Regions from separate parts of the Stutzerimonas sp. R40042 genome, predicted to be linked through region 2. Evidence: predicted binding sites of a transcription regulator. Region 2 holds the regulator's gene; each other region holds the start of a gene.
What was found. The regulator FliA, encoded in region 2, starts transcription of late flagellar genes. The targets are predictions, from matches to a motif close to CTAAAGTTTNNNNNNNNNNNGCCGNTAA.

Region 1: the regulator FliA is predicted to act here: its motif matches at 3,453-3,480, upstream of OUY36_RS05795 (flagellar protein MotY).
Region 3: the regulator FliA is predicted to act here: its motif matches at 2,216-2,243, upstream of OUY36_RS20130 (methyl-accepting chemotaxis protein).
Region 4: the regulator FliA is predicted to act here: its motif matches at 2,388-2,415, upstream of OUY36_RS18420 (methyl-accepting chemotaxis protein).

The regions. Positions count from the first base shown of each region.
Region 1 covers NZ_CP113258.1:1,228,813-1,233,899, reverse strand. Annotated here, with positions in the region: gene nth (endonuclease III) at 1-410, shown strand, start outside; gene OUY36_RS05810 (PA3496 family putative envelope integrity protein) at 519-698, shown strand; gene gloA (lactoylglutathione lyase) at 738-1,130, opposite strand; gene OUY36_RS05800 (argininosuccinate synthase) at 1,226-2,443, opposite strand; gene OUY36_RS05795 (flagellar protein MotY) at 2,526-3,419, opposite strand; gene pyrC (dihydroorotase) at 3,582-4,625, shown strand; gene rnt (ribonuclease T) at 4,622-5,087, shown strand, end outside.
Region 2 covers NZ_CP113258.1:2,933,304-2,938,390, forward strand. Annotated here, with positions in the region: gene OUY36_RS13780 (protein phosphatase CheZ) at 1-732, opposite strand, end outside; gene OUY36_RS13785 (chemotaxis response regulator CheY) at 756-1,130, opposite strand; gene fliA (RNA polymerase sigma factor FliA) at 1,205-1,930, opposite strand; gene fleN (flagellar synthesis regulator FleN) at 1,948-2,775, opposite strand; gene flhF (flagellar biosynthesis protein FlhF) at 2,867-4,159, opposite strand; gene flhA (flagellar biosynthesis protein FlhA) at 4,175-5,087, opposite strand, start outside.
Region 3 covers NZ_CP113258.1:4,273,405-4,278,491, reverse strand. Annotated here, with positions in the region: gene OUY36_RS20135 (porin) at 1-467, opposite strand, end outside; gene OUY36_RS20130 (methyl-accepting chemotaxis protein) at 487-2,109, opposite strand; gene OUY36_RS20125 (malate synthase G) at 2,315-4,495, opposite strand; gene OUY36_RS20120 (glycine cleavage system protein R) at 4,723-5,087, shown strand, end outside.
Region 4 covers NZ_CP113258.1:3,890,809-3,895,895, forward strand. Annotated here, with positions in the region: gene OUY36_RS18410 (heavy metal translocating P-type ATPase) at 1-1,863, shown strand, start outside; gene cueR (Cu(I)-responsive transcriptional regulator) at 1,878-2,318, shown strand; gene OUY36_RS18420 (methyl-accepting chemotaxis protein) at 2,486-4,408, shown strand; gene bfr (bacterioferritin) at 4,453-4,920, opposite strand.

The sequences.
Region 1 (5,087 bases), 1.7 Mb from region 2:
GCACCATCGGCCTGTACCCGAGCAAGGCGAAGAATGTCATCGAAACCTGCCGCATCCTGATCGAGCAGCATGGCAGCCAGGTACCGGACAACCGCGAGGCACTGGAAGCGCTGCCAGGGGTGGGTCGCAAGACCGCCAACGTGGTACTGAACACCGCCTTCCGCCAGTTCACCATGGCGGTGGATACGCATATCTTCCGGGTCAGCAACCGCATCGGAATCGCCCCCGGCAAGAACGTGCTGGAGGTGGAGCGCAAGCTGATCCGCTTCGTGCCGAAGGAGTACCTGCTGGACGCGCATCACTGGCTGATCCTGCATGGTCGCTATGTCTGCAAGGCGCGCAAACCGCAGTGCGGCAGCTGCCGGATCGAAGACCTCTGCGAATACAAGCACAAGACATCTGACGATTGAGCGGATAGCGAAAAAGCTGGCTGCACGATTGAAAAAAACTTTTTTACCGCCTCCAGATTTGCCGCTATAAGGTGCGCCAAGAGCGCCCCGTAGCCTTGGAGTGAACAAGTGGCCGAGAAAGAAGACATTCAGATCGAAGACGATTTCATCGCCGAAGATGACGACGAGGGCAGCGAAGCCCCAGTCGAGGTCGCCAAGACCAATCTGACCAAGCGCCGGATCATCGACAACCTGCTCGAGGAACGACGCCTGCAGAAAGAGTTGAACGACTTCGACTTCGATCTGTAAAAGAAAAAGCCCCGCAAGGGGCTTTTTCATGCCTGCCGATCAGTCGGCGCGGGACGGAGACAGAAGTTCGATCTTGTAACCATCCGGGTCCTCGACGAACGCCAGGATGCTGGAGCCATGCTTCATCGGCCCAGGCTCACGGGTGATCTTGCCGCCACGGGCGCGGATGTCTGCGCAGGCCTTGTAGACATCTTCGACTTCCAGGGCAATATGCCCGTAGCCGTCGCCCAGCTCGTATTTTTCCACACCCCAGTTGTGGGTCAGCTCGATCACGCTGTTGTGCGCCTCGTCGCCGTAGCCGACGAAGGCCAGGGTGAACTTGCCTTCCGGATAATCCTTGCGGCGCAGCAGGGTCATGCCCAGCACCTCGGTATAGAAGGCGATGGATTTTTCCATGTCGCCGACGCGCAGCATGGTATGCAGCAATCTCATGTTCGGGTTCTCCTCATCGGCAGTGCTTGTGGCCATGCAGAAAGCAAGACCCCGGCACAGGGCCGGGGTCGGTCAGGCTCGGGTACGCCAGCTTATCAGAACTGGGTACGGCCCTTGCCCGCAGCGATGCGCATGCGCAGCGCGTTGAGCTTGATGAAGCCACCGGCGTCGGCCTGATCGTAGGCGCCGCCGTCTTCCTCGAAGGTTGCGATATTGGCATCGAACAGCGAATCATCGGACTTGCGGCCGACCACGATGACATTGCCCTTGTACAGCTTCAGGCGCACCACACCGTTCACGTTGACCTGGGAGGCATCGATCATCTGCTGCAGCATGCTGCGCTCCGGGCTCCACCAGTAGCCGTTGTAGATCAGGCTGGCGTACTTGGGCATCAGCTCGTCTTTCAGATGAGCCACTTCGCGGTCCAGAGTGATCGACTCGATGGCGCGGTGGGCCTTGAGCATGATGGTGCCACCGGGGGTTTCGTAGCAGCCGCGGGACTTCATGCCGACGTAGCGGTTCTCGACGATATCCAGGCGACCGATGCCGTTCTCGCCACCGATGCGGTTGAGTTCGGTGAGTACCTGAGCCGGGGTCATGTCCTTGCCGTCGATGGCAACGATGTCACCCTTGCGGTAGGTCAGCTCGATGTAGGTCGGGGTGTCCGGCGCGGCTTCCGGGGACTTGGTCCAGCGCCACATGTCCTCTTCGTGCTCGGTCCAGGTGTCTTCCAGCACGCCGCCCTCGTAGGAGATGTGCAGCAGGTTGGCATCCATGGAGTACGGCGACTTCTTCTTGCCGTGGCGCTCGATCGGGATGGCGTGCTTCTCGGCGTAGTCCATCAGCTTCTCGCGCGACAGCAGATCCCACTCGCGCCAGGGAGCGATGACCTTGACGCCTGGCTTGAGCGCGTAGGCACCCAGCTCGAAGCGCACCTGGTCATTACCCTTGCCGGTGGCGCCGTGGGAGATGGCGTCGGCGCCGGTCTCGTTGGCGATCTCGATCAGACGCTTGGCGATCAGCGGACGGGCGATGGAGGTACCCAGCAGGTACTCGCCTTCGTAAACGGTGTTGGCGCGGAACATCGGGAACACGAAGTCGCGAACGAACTCTTCGCGCAGATCATCGATATAGATTTCCTTGACGCCTAGGGCCTGTGCCTTGGCACGCGCTGGCTCGACTTCCTCGCCCTGGCCGAGGTCAGCGGTGAAGGTCACCACTTCGCAGTTGTAGGTGTCTTGCAGCCACTTGAGAATCACCGAGGTGTCCAGGCCACCGGAATAGGCCAGAACTACCTTCTTAACGTCCGCCATGCCATCAGCTCCACGGGTTGTACGGAAAACCTGCGATTCTACCGGTCACGGGGCCGCTTTTACAGGGGCGGCGGACGCGCAGTCAGGAAGATGGCGCACTTGCTTCGGTGGAGGCCGTCGCGGCCGCAGCTTCGCGCTGCAGACGCAGGGTGACCCGCCGGTTCTTGGCCCGATTGGCTTCACTGTTGTTGGTCACCAGGGGATAGCGTTCGCCATGGAAGCGCACGGTGATCTGTTCCTGTGGCACGCCACTGGCGACCAGGTACTCCTGCACGGCCAGCGCACGGCGTCTCGACAGATCGCGATTGACCAGTCGATTGCCGCTATTGTCGGAGTGACCGTCGAGCTCGATGCGATTCACGCTGGGGTCGGCACGCAGGTACTGCAGGATGATGTCGAGCTTGGCACGTCCGAGCGCGTCGAGCGCCACATCGCTGCTGGGAAAGCCGATCTGCGATTGGCGCACCTGATCAAAGTTGACCGGCAACAGTTTCGCCGTGCAGGCGCGATAGTCCTCGTAAGCCTTGGTGAAACGTGCCGGTAGCAGGCGGATCTCCAGCGTTTCGCCGCCATGCTGCGTGCGATGGCGCACCACCGGGCTGCGCCCTTCGAGCAGCCCGCTGAGCAGACGACCGGCCTGCGCTTGCGTGCTGTTGAACGGAACATCGCCACCACCAATCGACACCACGCCCAGGTTGATATCGCTGCGTGACGGCTGCCACGGCGCGGCGGCGGCCAGCAGCGTGGCCGAGCCCGCGCCCAGCCAGCGTTCCGGAGAGTGCAGACGGAAGGTCGCCTGCTCGCCTGCGCGCCGCACGAATTCGCCACGACCAAAACCGGCGATAGGCTGGATCAGCCGACACTCGAATTGGTCGCCCTCCACTTGCCATTGCACACGCTCCAGCCGCGTCTGAAAGGTCAGCGCGTTGGCCGGTGAAGCGAGCAGGCACATCAGTACGAGGGGGCGCAGGCGCACGGTGGGCTCCGGGAGGATGCTGGTTCCAACTAGGTATCGGTGTCCAACGAGCAAACTTGAGCACGGTGCAGTCAGCGATCCAGCTCGCAGACGAAGGCAAGATGCCGCGACCGCCCTTTTCCGGTAGCATTCGCGCACGTTTCACCCGCCTGGAAAGCCCGCATGTCCGACCGACTCACCCTGCTGCGCCCCGATGACTGGCACATTCACCTGCGTGACGGCGCCGTCCTGCCGCATACCGTCACGGACGTTGCGCGCCAGTTCGCCCGCGCCATCATCATGCCGAACCTGGTGCCACCGGTACGTACCGCCGATGAGGCAGAGGCCTACCGTCAGCGCATTCTGGCCGCTCGCCCAGCCGGCAGCCGTTTCGAGCCGCTCATGGTGCTCTACCTCACCGACAGCACTACGCCGGACGACATCCGTCGCGCCAAGGCCAGCGGCTTCGTCCATGCGGTCAAACTCTACCCGGCCGGCGCCACTACCAACTCGGCCTCCGGCGTGACCGCCATCGACAACATCTTCGACGTGCTGGAAACCATGGCCGAAGTCGGCATGCCGCTGTTGGTTCACGGAGAGGTCACGCGCGGCGAGATCGATATTTTCGATCGAGAGAAGTACTTCATCGACGAGCAGCTGAGCCGGGTCACCGCGAAGTTCCCAACGCTGCGGGTAGTCTTCGAACACATCACCACCCGTGACGCGGTGCAGTTCGTCCAGGCAGCTGGAGCCAATGTCGGCGCCACCATTACCGCCCATCATTTGCTGTACAACCGCAACCACATGCTGGTCGGTGGCATTCGCCCACACCTGTTCTGCCTACCGGTGCTCAAGCGCAACCTGCATCAGGAAGCCCTGCTGGACGCTGCCACCAGCGGCAACCCGAAGTTCTTCCTGGGTACCGACTCGGCGCCCCATGCCCAGCATGCCAAGGAAGCCGCTTGCGGCTGTGCCGGCTGCTACACCGCCCATGCGGCCATCGAGTTGTACGCCGAAGCCTTCGAGCAGCGTCAGGCGCTGGACAAGCTGGAACCCTTTGCCAGCCACTTCGGTCCTGATTTCTATGGCCTGCCGCGCAATACCGACCAGCTCACGCTGGTACGCGAGGAGTGGGAAGTCCCGACCAGCCTGCCGTTCGGCGAGCAGCTCGTCATACCGTTGCGAGCCGGCGAACGCCTGCACTGGCGCCTGGAGACGAACGCATGAGTGAGGAGCAGTTCGAAGACGAACTCGAAGAACACCTGCCCGGCAAGCCCCGCTCGCCCATGGCACGGCGCTTCCGTGGTTTCCTTCCGGTGGTGATCGATGTCGAATGCGGTGGCTTCAACAGCGCAACCGATGCCCTGCTTGAAATCGCCGCCGTGACCATCGGCATGGACGAACAAGGCCTGCTCTACCCGCAGGACACGCTGTTCTATCGCGTCGAGCCCTTCGCCGGCGCCAACATCGAGCCTGCCGCGCTGGAATTCACCGGCATCAAGCTCGACCACCCACTGCGCATGGCCGTTCCCGAGCTGCAGGCGATGACGGACATCTGCCGCAGCGTGCGCAAGGCGGTGAAATCGGCAGGCTGCAAACGCGCGATCCTGGTCGGGCACAACAGCAGCTTCGACCTGGGCTTTCTCAACGCGGCCATCGCCCGCTGCGAGATCAAGCGCAACCCGTTCC
Region 2 (5,087 bases):
CATATCGGCATGCATCTGCGGACCTTCACCATTGGAAGGCGATTTTTCTTGTTTTTTCTTCTCTTGCTCGGCGCGCATGGCATCACGGTCGTGCTGGATGCCAGCCACGCGGTCGACCTGCCCCGCCATCAGGACGAGATTGAGCAGATTGCTTTCAAGCTCGGTGATCAGTCGGGTGACACGCTTGATGACCTGGCCGGTCAGGTCCTGGAAATCTTGGGCCAGCATGATTTCGCTGAGGTTCTGCGACAGCTGGCTACCATCGTTCATGCTGCGCTTGAGGTACTGGTCGATGCGCTTGACCAGCCCACGGAACTGTTCAGCATCCATTTCGCGGCGCATGAATCGCTGCCAGTCGGCCGTCAGGCTCTGGGCCTCGTAGCTAACGTAGTTGACCAGCGGCGCCGATTCCTCCACCAGATCCATGGTGCGGTTGGCGGCCTTCTCGGTCATCTCCACCACATAGGACAGGCGATCGGTCGCGTCGGTGATCGGTGACGGATCGCCGCCAGTGGCACAGGTATCCATCTCGAGTTTGACGATGGCGTTGTGCAGCTCGCGGGTGAGCTTGCCGACTTCCTGATAGAGACTGTGATTACGCGCCTGGCTGAGTTCATTGAACATCTGCGTCGCTTCATCGAAGCGGCCCTGCTGCAGGCTTTCAATCAACTTAGGGGCGTTGGCCTTCAGAGTCGCTTCGAACTCTGCCAGGCTCTGATCTGCTTGCGTCATAGTGCCCTCGCGGCGTTGCTGCTTCAGCCGTTGACGCGCTCGAAGATCTTCTCGATCTTCTCCTTGAGCACCTGGGCAGTGAAAGGCTTGACCACATAGCCGTTTACGCCGGCCTGTGCCGCCTCGATGATCTGGTCGCGCTTGGCTTCGGCAGTGACCATCAGCACCGGCAGGTGCTTGAGGCGCTCGTCGGCACGCACGGTACGCAGCAGATCGATACCGCTCATGCCCGGCATGTTCCAGTCGGTGACGAGAAAGTCGAAGCTGCCGCTCTTGAGCATCGGCAGCGCGGTGGTGCCATCGTCCGCTTCGGCGGTGTTGGTGAACCCCAGGTCACGCAAGAGGTTCTTGATGATTCGTCTCATCGTCGAGAAGTCATCGACGATGAGGATTTTCATGTTCTTGTCCAAGTCGACCTCCGTAAGTCCCAAAATGCCTCAGCAAACCGAGCACGTCATACCGCAAACAATCGTCAATTGGCGCGCCATTCACCGAGGCGCGCACGCAGGCGCGCCGCACACTGGCTATGCAACTGGCTCACACGCGACTCGCTGACTCCCAGCACCTGACCGATTTCCTTCAAGTTCAGCTCTTCGTCGTAATACAACGACAGCACCAGCTTCTCGCGCTCCGGCAGGTTGGCGATGGCTTCTGCCAGCGCCAACTGGAAACGTTCGTCCTCCAGATCGCGGAAAGGCTCGGGGTGCGTGCTGCCGGCATCCTCCTGCAGCTCGCCATGCTCGCCTTCCTGCAGCAGGTCGTCGAAGCTGAACAGTCGGCTGCCGAGGGTATCGCCGAGGATGCTGTAATACTCATCGAGACTAAGCTTAAGTTCGGCCGCAACTTCATGATCTTTAGCGTCACGACCGGTTTTCGCTTCGATGGCGCGGATCGCCTCGCTGACCATGCGCGAGTTGCGATGCACCGAGCGTGGCGCCCAATCGCCCTTGCGCACCTCGTCGAGCATGGTGCCGCGGATGCGGATGCCGGCGTAGGTTTCAAAACTGGCGCCCTTGCCGGCGTCGTACTTCTTCGCTGCTTCCAGCAGTCCGATCATTCCAGCCTGGATCAGGTCGTCCACCTGCACACTCGCAGGCAGACGCGCCAGAAGGTGGTAAGCGATACGCTTGACCAACGGCGCGTACTGATCGATCAGGCGATATTGAGCATCCTTTGCCTGAGCCTTGCTGTAATACATAGCGGATCCGGCACCTGTCATTCGTGGCTTTCTGAAGCGGGACTGATGAGGCGCTCGACGAAGAATTCGAGATGGCCGCGCGGGGTAGCGGGCAACGGCCAGGTATCGATCTTCTGCGCAATGGCCTTGAAGGCCAGCGCGCATTTGGAGCGCGGATAGGCTTCATAGACGGCACGCTGCTTTTGTACCGCCTTGCGTACGGCCTCGTCGTAGGGCACGGCGCCGACATACTGCAGCGCCACATCGAGAAAACGCTCGGTGACCTTGGTCAGCTTGGCGAACAGGTTGCGACCTTCCTGGGGTGCATGCGCCATGTTGGCCAACACCCGGAAACGACTGATGCCGTAGTCACGGTTGAGCAATTTGATCAGAGCATAGGCATCGGTGATGGACGTGGGTTCATCTGTGACGACCAGCAGCACTTCCTGCGCGGCACGCACGAAGCTGACCACCGAATCACCAATACCGGCCGCGGTATCGATGATCAGCACGTCCAGCTCATCGCCCAGCTCACTGAATGCCTGGATCAGACCGGCATGCTGCAGGGACGACAGCTGTACCATGCTCTGCGTCCCGGATGCCGCGGGCACGATACGGATACCGCCGGGGCCCTGAATCAGCACATCGCGCAGATCGCACTCACCGGCGATCACATCGGCCAGGGTTCGCTTGCTGGTCAGGCCAAGCAGGACGTCGACGTTGGCCAGACCCAGGTCGGCGTCGAGCAACACCACACGCCGGCCCAGATCGGCCAGCGCCAGCGCCAGATTGACCGACACGTTGGTCTTGCCGACGCCACCCTTGCCGCCGGTCACCGCAATCACCTGTACGGGATGCATACCCATGTTCACACGCCTATATCTTGCTGGGGCCATACGGCCGGCGATGCGCCCGCATGGCACGCATCTGGTTCATTCTGGTACCGCACTCGCTTGATCATCCGGCCCGCCGTGACGAGCCGTTGTACAACCCGGCGAACATGTCCGCCATGGCCTCTTCGCTCGGCTCCTCGCCTGATTGCAGGCTTACCGCACGGCTGACCAGCTGGTGGCTACGGGGCAGATGCAGGTCATCCGGAATCCGCGGGCCATCGGCGAGGTAGGCTATCGGCAAATGCTGGCTGATCGTGAGACCGAGCACATCGCCGAGGCTGCCTGCCTCGTCCAGCTTGGTCAGGATACAACCCGCCAGGCCGCAGCGACGATAGTTGTGCCATGCCGCCTTGAGTACCTGACTCTGGCTGGTCGCCGCCAACACCAGATAGTTCTTGGATTTCACACCGCGATCCGACAGCGCTTCGAGCTGCTTGCGCAAGGTCGGATCGCTGGCCGGCAGGCCGGCGGTGTCGATCAGGATCACGCGCTTGCGGGCCAGCGGCGCCAGCGTCTTGCTCAATGGCTGGCTCGGGTCGATCTGCAGCACCGGTACGTCGAGGATACGCCCAAGCGTCTTGAGCTGCTCCTGCGCGCCGATCCGGTAGTTGTCCATGCTCGCCACGGCGATGTTCTGTGCGCCGTACTTGAGTACGTAACGGGCCGCGAGCTTGGCCAGGGTGGTGGTCTTGCCAACACCGGCCGGGCCGACCAGCGCAATCACTCCGCCCTCTTCCAGCGGCTCCTGCTTGCTGACCTTGATCGCCTGCGCCATATAGGCCAGCACCATGCGCCAGGCCTGACGCGGATCGTTGATGGTCGCGACCTTTTCCAGCAGGCTGCGCGACAGTTCGGCCGGCAGGCCGAGGCGCTGCAGCCGACGCCAGAGGCTGGCCTGCTGCGGACGGCGGCTCTGCTCCTGCCCCCAGGCGATCGAGCCGAGCTGCACCTCGATTAGCTCACGCAGACCGTGCAGCTCAGAATACATCGCCTCGATCGCGCGCGGATCGACGGCGGCGGACGGCGCGGCAGCCGGCTCGGGCTGAGCGCTCGGCGCCACGGCGGCCGGCTTCTCGTCAAGCAGTTGACGATCCTGCATCTTTGCCTGCGGCGCGGCGCTCAGTTCGGCATGGGCACTGGCCAGGCGCGATTGCGTCTTGCGCAGCTCAGCTTCAAGCGCAGGATTGGGCTTGGTCGCTGCCGGCGCGGACTGCATCGGGTAGTCGAGTACGGCCGTCAGCTCGACGCCACCGGCCACCCGGCGATTGCCGATGATCACGGCATCGGCGCCCAGCTCGTCACGCACCATCTTCATGGCGATGCGCATATCGGCGGCGAAGAAACGTTTGACCTGCATGGCCTGTACCCTCGGTTAATTCTGACCCACCGTCGAGACGATGGTGACCTGCTTGTTGTCCGGTATTTCCTGGTAGGCCAGAACATGGATGTTCGGCACTGCCAGCCTTGCGAACCGCGACAGCATCGCCCTGACCGGGCCGGCGACCAGCAGAACCGCCGGTTTGCCGAGCATTTCTTGACGCTGTGCCGCTTCTACCAGAGACCGTTGCAACTTTTCGGCCATTCCCGGCTCCAGCAGGATGCCGTCATCGGAGCCCTGCCCAGCCTTCTGCAGGCTATTGAGCAAGATCTGTTCCAATCGGGGCTCGAGGGTGATCACAGGCAGCTCCGGCTCTAGTCCCACAACGTTTTGCACGATTGCGCGGGATAGCGCAACGCGCACCGCAGCCACCATCGCGGCGGGATCTTGACTCTTGGCGGCCACGTTGGCGATGGCCTCGGCGATGGTGCGGATGTCGCGCACGGGGACCTGCTCCTGCAACAGCGCCTGCAAGACCTTGAGCAGCGTGGAGAGCGACACCATGCCAGGCACCAGCTCCTCGGCGAGCTTGGGCGAGCTCTTGGCCAGCAGCTGCAGTAGCTGCTGCACTTCCTCGTGTCCCAGCAGTTCGTGCGCATGCTTGTACAGCACCTGGTTGAGGTGCGTGGCGACGACAGTGCTGGCATCCACCACCGTATAACCCAGCGACTGTGCCTGATCGCGCTGGCTGGTCTCGATCCACACCGCCTCGAGCCCGAATGCCGGATCCTTGGCGGCAATGCCGTTGAGTGGGCCGAACACCTGACCCGGATTGATCGCCAGTTCGCGATCCGGATAGACCTCCGCCTCGGCCAGGCTCACGCCCATCAGCGTCAAGCGATAGGCGTTGGGTAACAGGTCGAGGTTGTCGCGGATATGAACCGAAGGCATGAGAAAACCCAGGTCC
Region 3 (5,087 bases), 1.3 Mb from region 2:
ACGCCTTCGTAGTTAGTCACCTGAACCTGGCTGTAGACCTCGTCGGGCAGGCGCAGCCAGGGGTAGCTGTAGCCCACGTCGAGGCTTTCGGAATACATGTAGACCGGGCTGCGCAGGCGGCCGGCGCGGAGCATCAACTGGTCGTTGGCCTGCAGCGACAGGTAGGCCCATTCCAGGTTGGCTTTCCACTCGTCCTGTTGCGCCTTGGCTGTGGCCTGCACGGTCACGCCCAGCGTGTCGGTGATGCCGTAGCTCAGCTGGGCACCGAACTTGGACAGCTGATCGCCGCGCCAGGAATCGTTGGTCTGACCCTGGACGCCATAGCTGCGACCGTCATCTTCGCCGCCGAGATGGGTGAAACCGACGGTACCGAAACCGTTGAAGCGATGTTCACCCTGTTCCAGGGCAAAGGCAGGGGTGGCGGCCAGGCAGATAGCTGCCAGACCGGCGACACGAAGTGCAGTCATTGGATGCTCCAAAAAATCGTTAAACACGGAATTGGCTCGTAGCCGCGCGCAGGTGGTCTCCGGTACTCACCAGTTGTTCGCCAAGGCGGGCGGTGGCTTCGGCGCCGTTTGCGGTTGCTTGTGCGTCCTGCTGCAACACTTGGGTTTCTTGTCTGATGGAACTCGACAGGCCGATCTGTTCCTGTGTGAACTGGGCGATGCCGGCGTTGAGTTCGTCGATCTGGTTGACCGTGCCGGCGATGGCTTCCAGCAGCTGTGTGGCTTCGATGGAACGCTCGATGCTGGCGCGGGATTTCTCGCCGTTGCTGGTCATCACGTTGAGCACGGTGTTGGCGCTGTTCTGCAGGCGCTGGATGATCTGTTGGATCTCGGCGGTGGAGGCAGCAGTCTTCTGCGCCAGATTGCGCACTTCGTCGGCGACCACGGCGAAGCCGCGGCCCTGCTCGCCGGCGCGGGCGGCCTCGATGGCGGCGTTCAAGGCCAACAGGTTGGTCTGTTCGGCGATGCTGCGGATCACGGTCAGTACCGAGCCGACTTCCTGGGTTTCTTCCTCCAGCTGTTCCATGGCCTTGACCGCGCCCATCACGCTGTCGCCCAGGTCGTTGATGCCGGTCGACAGACTGCCGACGTGCTCGCGTGCCGTCGCCGCCTGGCGCGCTGCGGAATTGGCCTCGTCGGATGCCTGCTGCGAGCGCTGCGCGACTTCCTGAATGCTGCCGGTCATGGTCAGGATGTCGCGGCTGATCGAATCGGTGTGGTGCTGTTGCGACTTGGCGTTTTCCTCCGAGCCCTGGGTGAGCTGGTAGAGGTCCTTGGAGACCTGGCCGAGCGGGGCGGCGGCCTCGATGATCTGGCGGATGGTGCGCTGCAGCTTGTCGAGAAAGCTGTTGAACAGCTCGATCATGGCGCCGATCTCGTCGTTGGACTCGACGTTGACGCGCTGGGTCAGATCGCCGTCGCCGCGGGCGATCGATTGCAGCGAGGCGATCACCCCGCGGATGTTGACCATCACGCTGCGAATCACCAGCCAGGCTCCGAGGCTGACCAGTACCACCAGCACCAGGCTGAGAATGATGCCCAGGCGGGTGGTCGCCGCGTTGGCTTCGCGGGTTTGCACCAGGGTCTGCTGAAAATCGGCGTAGGCCTGAGCACGGAAGTCGCTGGCGAGCTTCTGCGCCTGCGCCAGGTCACTGGCCATGCGATCCAGACTGGGGCGCAGGTCGTCGAACGAGGCGCTGCCGTCGATCAGCTTGGAAGAGGCGGCGAGGGCATTGTCGGCGTAGTCGCGCACGGCCTTGCGCCAGTCGCTCAGGGCCTGATGCTGCTGGCGCTGCTCGCTCAGCAGCGACGCCAAGGCTTGCTGCTGGCTGTCGATCTGCTGCAGCACGTCGCGCGCTTCGTCGAGAATGCCCGGCTCGCCCGCCGCCACTGCATTGTTCAGCAACGCCGGCACGCGGGAGAACTGGAAGATCACCGCGTCGGCCTTTTCCAGCGTCGGGTAGCTGCGGGTCTCCAGCAGGACCAGGCGCGAGTCGGTCGCCGAAAGCTGCAGCGAGGTGTAGACCACATACAGCACGAGGCCGAGCAGGGCGACGGCCGGGACCAGGGAAAGCTTGGCGGTCAGCGAGAGGTTCTTCAGCATGCAGCGAACTCCAGTGCAGGGGCTTACGGGTACCAGGAAGAGCACGTTGATGGCCAAATGCTACTTTGGCGGCGCAAGTGTGACCGAAAACGATATTCGGGTCACGTTATCGGTTGTAACAGGCCTAACTTGAGGACCGTCGGCCGGATTACGGGCATAAAAAAACCGCCCCGAAGGGCGGTTCTTTCTGCAGCGGCTTGGCGGGTTACAGGCCGTTCTTGGCCTTGAACTCGCGGCGGCGGCGGTGCAGCACCGGCTCGGTGTAGCCGTTGGGCTGCTTGGTGCCTTCGAGGACCAGCTCCAGCGCGGCCTGGAAGGCCACGCTGTTGTCGAAGTCCGGCGCCATCGGGCGGTACAGCGGGTCACCCTGGTTCTGGCGGTCGACTACCGGGGCCATGCGCTTGAGGCTCTCGATCACCTGATCCTTGGTCACCACGCCATGGCGCATCCAGTTGGCCACGTGCTGGCTGGAGATACGCAGGGTGGCGCGGTCTTCCATCAGCGCGATGTCGTTGATGTCCGGAACCTTGGAGCAGCCGACGCCCTGTTCGACCCAGCGAACCATGTAGCCGAGGATGCCCTGCGAGTTGTTGTCCAGCTCGTTGCGCTTTTCTTCCTCGCTCCAGTTGGTGTCTTGCGCCAGCGGGATGGTGAGGATGTCGTCGATGGACGCCTTCTCGCGCTTGGCCAGTTCGACCTGACGCGCCTGCACGTCGATCTTGTGGTAGTGCATGGCGTGCAGGGTGGCAGCGGTCGGCGACGGTACCCAGGCGGTGTTGGCGCCGGCCATGGGGTGGCCGACCTTCTGCTCGAGCATCGCGGCCATCAGGTCAGGCATGGCCCACATGCCCTTGCCGATCTGCGCCTTGCCCTGCAGGCCGCAGGCCAGACCGACGTCGACGTTGTTGTTCTCGTAGGCGCTGATCCACTTCTCGGCTTTCATGGCCGCCTTGCGCACCATCGGGCCGGCTTCCATGGAGGTGTGGATCTCGTCACCGGTGCGGTCGAGAAAGCCGGTGTTGATGAACACCACGCGCTCGCGCGCTTCCTTGATGCAGGCCTTGAGGTTGATCGTGGTACGACGCTCCTCGTCCATGATGCCGACCTTGAGGGTGTTGCGCGGCAGGCCAAGAACGTCCTCGACGCGGCCGAACAGTTCGGTGGCGAAGGCCACTTCTTCCGGGCCGTGCATCTTCGGCTTGACGATGTACATCGAGCCGGTGCGGGTGTTCTTGCGGCTGGTGTTGCCTTTGAGGTTGTGCACCGCGATCAGGCTGGTGAACAGGCCGTCCATGATGCCTTCCGGCACTTCATTGCCTTCCTTGTCGAGGATGGCGTCGTTGGTCATCAGGTGACCGACGTTACGGATGAACAGCAGCGAGCGGCCATGCAGGGTCAGCTCGCCGTTGCCGTCGGCCTTGGTGTAGACCCGGTCCGGGTTCATCGCGCGGGTGATGCGCTTGCCGCCCTTTTCCAGCTCCTCGACCAAGTCGCCCTTCATCAGGCCGAGCCAGTTGCGGTAGACGATGGTCTTGTCGTCGGCGTCGACGGCGGCGATGGAGTCTTCGCAGTCCATGATGGTGGTCAGCGCCGCTTCCATCAGGATGTCCTTCACGCCGGCGGCGTCGGTCTGGCCGATCGGGCTGGCCGGGTCGATCTGGATCTCGAAGTGGATGCCGTTGTTCTTCAGCAGCACGGCGATCGGTGCGCTGGCTTCGCCCTGGAAGCCCTGCAGCTGGGCCGGGTTCTTCAGGCCGGTGGTGCTGCCGTCCTTCAGCGAGACGACCAGCTTGCCGCCTTCGATGCGGTAGCCGGTGGAGTCGACGTGCGAGCCGGTTTCCAGCGGAGCGGCTTCATTGAGGAAGTTGCGCGCGTAGGCGATGACCTTGTTGCCGCGGATCTCGTTGTAGCCCGGGCCCTTGGTAGCGCCGTCTTCTTCGGAGATGGCGTCGGTGCCGTAGAGGGCGTCGTACAGCGAGCCCCAGCGAGCGTTGGCCGCGTTCAGGGCGAAGCGCGCATTCATGATCGGCACCACCAGCTGCGGGCCGGCCATGCGGGCGATTTCTTCGTCGACGTTCTCGGTAGTGGCCTGGAAGTCTTCGGCTTCCGGCAACAGGTAGCCGATTTCCTGCAGGAAGGCCTTGTACGCCACGGCATCGTGGGCCTGACCGGCGCGAGCCTGGTGCCAGGCGTCGATCTTGGCCTGTAACTCGTCGCGCTTGGCCAGCAGGGCGCGGTTCTTCGGCGCCAGGTCGTGGATGACGCTGTCGGCGCCAGCCCAGAAGGCGGCGGCATCGACGCCGGTACCGGGAATCGCCTCGTTGTTCACGAAGTCATACAGGACTTTGGCGACCTGCAGGCCACCGACTTGAACGCGCTCAGTCATTACTCGCCTCACTTGGTTCTTCTAATTTCGCCGGACGGTTTCGCTTTTGTAGTCCGAGGTCGCCGGATACTACATGAAGCGTCGGGGAAAATCAGTCCGCTGAAAGCGCAGGTTGCGTCGGCCTTGCGAGCATGCCGGTACAGGCGGTGCTGTCATCGCGAGTGGGGCCTGCTATACCTATTGGGCCGTCGCCATCGGGCGCGCGAATCCCGCCACAGGAGCAGTCCATGGATCACCTCGTTCTCACCGTCATTGCCAAAGATCAGCCCGGTCTGGTCGAACGACTGGCCAAGTGCATTGCCGATCATGGCGGCAACTGGCTGGAGAGCCGCATGTCGCGCATGGCCGGGCAGTTCGCCGGCATTCTGCGGGTGGCCGTGCCGGCAGACGCCCATGCCGAGCTGACTGCCGCGCTGGAAAGCCTGCAGACCCAGGGCATTCGCGTGTTGCTGGCCCACAGCGGTGCGGAGCCGACAACAAGCTGGCAGGAAATTCAGCTGGAACTGGTCGGCAACGATCGCCCGGGCATCGTCCGCGACATCACCCACCTGCTCGCCGAGCACGGCGTCAATCTGGAAAGCCTGGATACCGA
Region 4 (5,087 bases), 960 kb from region 2:
GCCGAGCTGTTCGGCGGCCACTGGATGCTGCCGGCATGGATTCAGTTCCTGCTCGCCACCCCGGTGCAGTTCATCCTCGGCGCACGCTTCTACGTCGCCGGCTGGAAGGCGGTGCGCGCCGGTGCCGGCAACATGGACCTGCTGGTCGCCATCGGCACCAGCGCCGGTTACGGCCTGAGCCTTTATCAATGGTGGGCGACCCCGGCCGGGCAGATGCCGCACCTGTATTTCGAGGCCTCGGCGGTGGTGATTGCCCTGGTGCTGCTGGGCAAGTATCTGGAGAGCCGCGCCAAGCGCCAGACCAGCGCGGCGATCCGGGCGCTGGAAGCCTTGCGTCCGGACCGCGCGACACGGGTAGTCGACGGCCGCGAGGAAGATGTTGCCATCGCCGCGCTGCGCCTCGGCGATCTGGTACTGGTCCGCCCCGGTGAGCGTTTCCCGGTGGATGGCGAAGTGGTCGAGGGAGAAAGCCAGGCCGACGAAGCGCTGATCAGCGGCGAGAGCCTGCCAGTGAACAAGGCGCCGGGCGACCGCATCACCGGTGGCGCGATCAATGGCGAAGGCCGCCTGCTGGTGCGCACCACCGCGCTCGGTGGCGAGACCGTGCTGGCGCGGATCATCCGCCTGGTGGAAGACGCCCAGGCGGCCAAGGCGCCGATCCAGAAGCTGGTGGACAAGGTCAGCCAGGTGTTCGTCCCGGCGGTGCTGGTGATCGCCGTGTTCACCCTGATCTGCTGGCTGCTCAGTGGCGCGCCGGTCGAGGTCGCGCTGATCAACGCCGTGGCCGTGCTGGTCATCGCCTGCCCCTGCGCCCTCGGCCTGGCGACGCCGGCGGCGATCATGGCCGGCACCGGCGTGGCGGCGCGGCACGGCATCCTGATCAAGGACGCCGAGGCGCTGGAAGTCGCCCATGCTGTGAATGCCGTGGCCTTCGACAAGACCGGCACGCTTACCTCGGGCAAGCCGCAGATCATCCACCTGCATGCCGTGGACGGCGACGAAGCGCGGATACTGCGCCTGGCCGGCGCCCTGCAGCGAGGCAGTGAACACCCGCTGGCGCGTGCCGTGCTGGAGCGCTGCGAAGCCGACGGCATCACGGTGCCGGATGTGCAGAAGAGCCAGGCCCTGAGCGGCCGCGGCATCGCGGGCACGCTGGATGGCCAGCAGCTGGCGCTGGGCAACCGGCGCATGCTCGAAGAGTACGGCCTGCAGCCGGGCGAGCTGCTGGACACCGCCCAGCGTTGGGAAGCCGAGGGCCGCACCCTCTCCTGGCTGGTGGAACAAGCGCCCAAGCCGCGCATCCTCGGCCTGTTCGCTTTCGGTGACAGCCTCAAGGACGGCGCCGCCGCGGCGATTGCCGGGCTCGCGGCGCGGCATATCCGCAGCCACCTGATCACCGGCGATAACCGTGGCAGCGCGCGGGTGGTGGCCGAAGCGCTGCACATCGATGACGTGCATGCCGAGGTGTTGCCGGCGGACAAGGCGGCCACCGTGGCCGAGCTGAAGAAGGGCGGCGCCGTGGTGGCGATGGTCGGCGACGGCATCAACGATGCCCCTGCCCTGGCCGCGGCGGATGTCGGCATCGCCATGGGCGGCGGCACCGACGTGGCCATGCACGCCGCCGGCATCACCCTGATGCGCGGCGATCCGCGCCTGGTGCCGGCCGCACTGGAGATCAGTCGGCGCACCTACCGCAAGATCCAGCAGAACCTGTTCTGGGCCTTTATCTACAACCTGGTGGGCATTCCGCTCGCCGCCTTCGGCTTTCTCAGCCCGGTGGTGGCTGGTGCGGCGATGGCCCTGTCGAGCGTCAGCGTGGTGAGCAACGCCCTGCTGCTGCGCTCCTGGAAACCGGAAGAATGAATCGGGAGCACGCCATGAACATCGGTCAGGCCGCCAAGCACAGCGGCCTCACGGCGAAGATGATCCGCTACTACGAATCCATCGGCCTGCTCACGCCCGCCGGGCGCGGCGCCAATGGCTACCGACATTACAACGAGCGCGACCTGCACCAGCTGGCCTTTATCCGCCGCGCCCGTGACCTGGGCTTCTCGCTGGAAGAGGTCGGCAAGCTGTTGGCGCTGTGGCAGGACCGCCAGCGCGCCAGTGCCGACGTGAAGGCCCTGGCCGGCGCACATATCGACGAGCTGAACCGCAAGATCGCCGAGCTGGTCGGCCTGCGCGACACGCTGCAGGAGCTGGTCGACCACTGCCAGGGCGATGATCGCCCGGACTGCCCGATTCTGCAGGGCATCGAGAGCGGCTGCTGCGTCCGCCCTGAGCAGGCGCCGTCACCGCTCACGCGCAACCAGACCTGACCGATCGGACAAGCCTGGTTCGGCGTTGCGGCGCGATCATCCGGCGCTACGACCGTTCCTCGCTTTACATTCAAGTTCGTATGCATCCGGCCGAAAGCGCTGCGGTATACGAGCCTCGCCTTGCGGCGTCGACTCGGACCGACTACTTCGCTTTCGCTTGGAGTGCCATGAACAACTGGTTTGCAAACATCGGGGTCAGCAGGAAGCTCACGCTGGGCTTCGCCACCGTCCTGATACTCACCATCGTCCTCGCCTGGAACGGCTGGGGCAGCCTGGACAGCGTCATCCAGCGCAGCGGACTAATGACCGAAATATCCCAGCTGAACAAGACCCTCACCGACCTGCGCATCGCCCGCCTGCAATTCATGCTGGCCAGTGGAGACAACGAGTCCACCAAGCGGCTGGACAACAACCTGGGCATCTACCTCTCCCAGCAGACCAAGCTGCTGGAGACCTTCGAGCACCCGGACGACGTCGCCCAGCTGAAGGAACAGGCCGGCTACAACGCCCAGTACCAGAACTCGCTGGACGACATGCGCAAGGGCTACGCCCAGGCCAACGCCGCGCGCACCACCATCGACGGCGCCGCCGCGCGCCTGGCTGAGCTGAACGCTGGGGTAACCCGCCAGGTGCTGCAGCTGGCGGAGTATGACGAAGGGCGCTTCGCGCAATTCCAGGCCATCACCCGCATCGAAGATGACGTGCAGCGCGCCCAATACCTGCTGCGCGTCTACATGGCGACTCCCGGTGCCGAGGCGGCCAAGGCCGTCTACGCACAACTGAATGCTGCCCAGGCCACGCTGGATCGCCATGCCGCCGCGCTCGACGCCGACCACGCGGCGACGCTGCAGCAGATCCGTGCCGTGCTCGGCGAGTACCGCGGCGCCATCGAATCGCTGGAGAAGGCCACCCTGGCAATCGCCAAGGCGCGCCAGGAGATGACCGATCAGCAGAAGGAAATCGTCCGCATCAGCGACTCGCTCTATCAGCTTCAGCTCGACCTGCTCGCCGTGGAAAGCGCCGCCGCGCGTACACGCCTGATCGTCAGCGCGTTGCTGGCGCTGGTGTTGGGCATCCTGGCCGCCTGCCTGATCACCCGGCAGATCATCCTGCCGCTGCGTGCCACCCTGGCCGAGGTCGAGCGCATCGCCTCCGGCGACCTCAGCGCCACCGCACAGATCCAGCGCCGCGACGAGCTGGGCGTGCTGCAGCGCGGCATCCAGCAGATGGGCGCGACCCTGCGCGAACTGATCGGCGGCATCCGCGATGGTGTCAGCCAGATCAGCGCCGCCGCCGAGGAGCTTTCGGCGGTTACCCAGCAGACCAGCGCCGGCGTAAACAGCCAGAAGGAAGAAACCGACCAGGTCGCTACCGCCATGCACGAGATGTCGGCCACCGTTCAGGAGGTGGCGCGCAATGCCGAGCAGGCCGCGCTGGCCGCCACCGAAGCGGATGGCGAAGCCCGCGAAGGCGATCGCGTGGTCACCGAGGTGGTCACGCAGATCGAACGCATGGCCAGCGCCGTGGTGCGCTCCAGCGAGGCGATGACGGCGCTACAGGAAGAAAGCGACAAGATCGGCAGTGTGATGAACGTGATCCGCGCCGTGGCCGAGCAGACCAACCTGCTGGCACTCAACGCCGCCATCGAGGCTGCCCGTGCAGGCGAGGCCGGGCGCGGCTTCGCCGTGGTCGCTGACGAGGTGCGCGGCCTGGCGCAGCGCACGCAGAAGTCCACCGAGGAAATCGAAGGGCTGGTCGCCGCGCTACAGAACGGCACCCAGCAGGTCGCCGCGATCATGCATACCAGCCGCGACCTGACCGACAGCGGGGTCGAGCTGGCGCGCCGTGCCGGTGCGTCGCTGGGCAGCATCACCCGTACCGTGTCGAACATCCAGGCGATGAACCAGCAGATCGCCGCAGCCGCCGAGGAACAGAGCGCGGTGGCCGAGGAGATCAGCCGCAGCGTGGTGAACGTGCGCGACGTGTCGGAACAGACCGCCGCCGCCAGCGAGGAAACCGCGGCGTCGAGCACCGAGCTGGCCCGTCTGGGTGGTCAGTTGCAGTCGATGGTGAGCCGCTTCCGGCTCTGATGGAACGCCCCGCGAGGCAGGCCCTGCCTCGCGGGGTGGAAGGCTCAGCTGGCCTGGGATTGCAGGTAGTTCTGCAGACCGATGCGGTCGATCAGGCCGAGCTGCTGCTCGAGCCAGTAGGCGTGGTCTTCCTCGGTGTCGTGCAGCTGCAGCGCCAGCATGTCACGGGTCGGGTAGTCACCGTGCTGTTCGGCCAGCGCGATGCCCTGCGCCAGCGCGGCTCGCACCTTGTACTCCAGCGCCAGGTCGTTGCGCAGCATATCCGGCACGCTGTGGCCCGGGTTGATCGGTTCCGGCGTCATGTCCGGCGTACCTTCGAGAAAGAGGATGCGCTTGAGCAGGGCATCGGCATGCTGCGTCTCCTCCTCCATCTCGTGATTGATGCGCTCGTAGAGCTTGCTGAAGCCCCAGTCGGCGTACATCCGCGAATGCAGGAAATACTGATCGCGCGCCGCCAGTTCGCCGCGCAACAGCTCCTTCAGATAGTCGATTACCGGTGCCTGGCCTTGCATTGCGTATTCCCCATGAGTGATGCGCCTTCAATAGCGGGCAAGCATCCCCGCTGAGTTCACGACGGTCAAGCGCTGCAAAGACGCAGCCGCTCATGCGTCAAGTGTGGCAGAGCATTGGCGAAAATCGACCACCCGGTCACCCCGTTGGCAACAATTTGCCGCCGAAC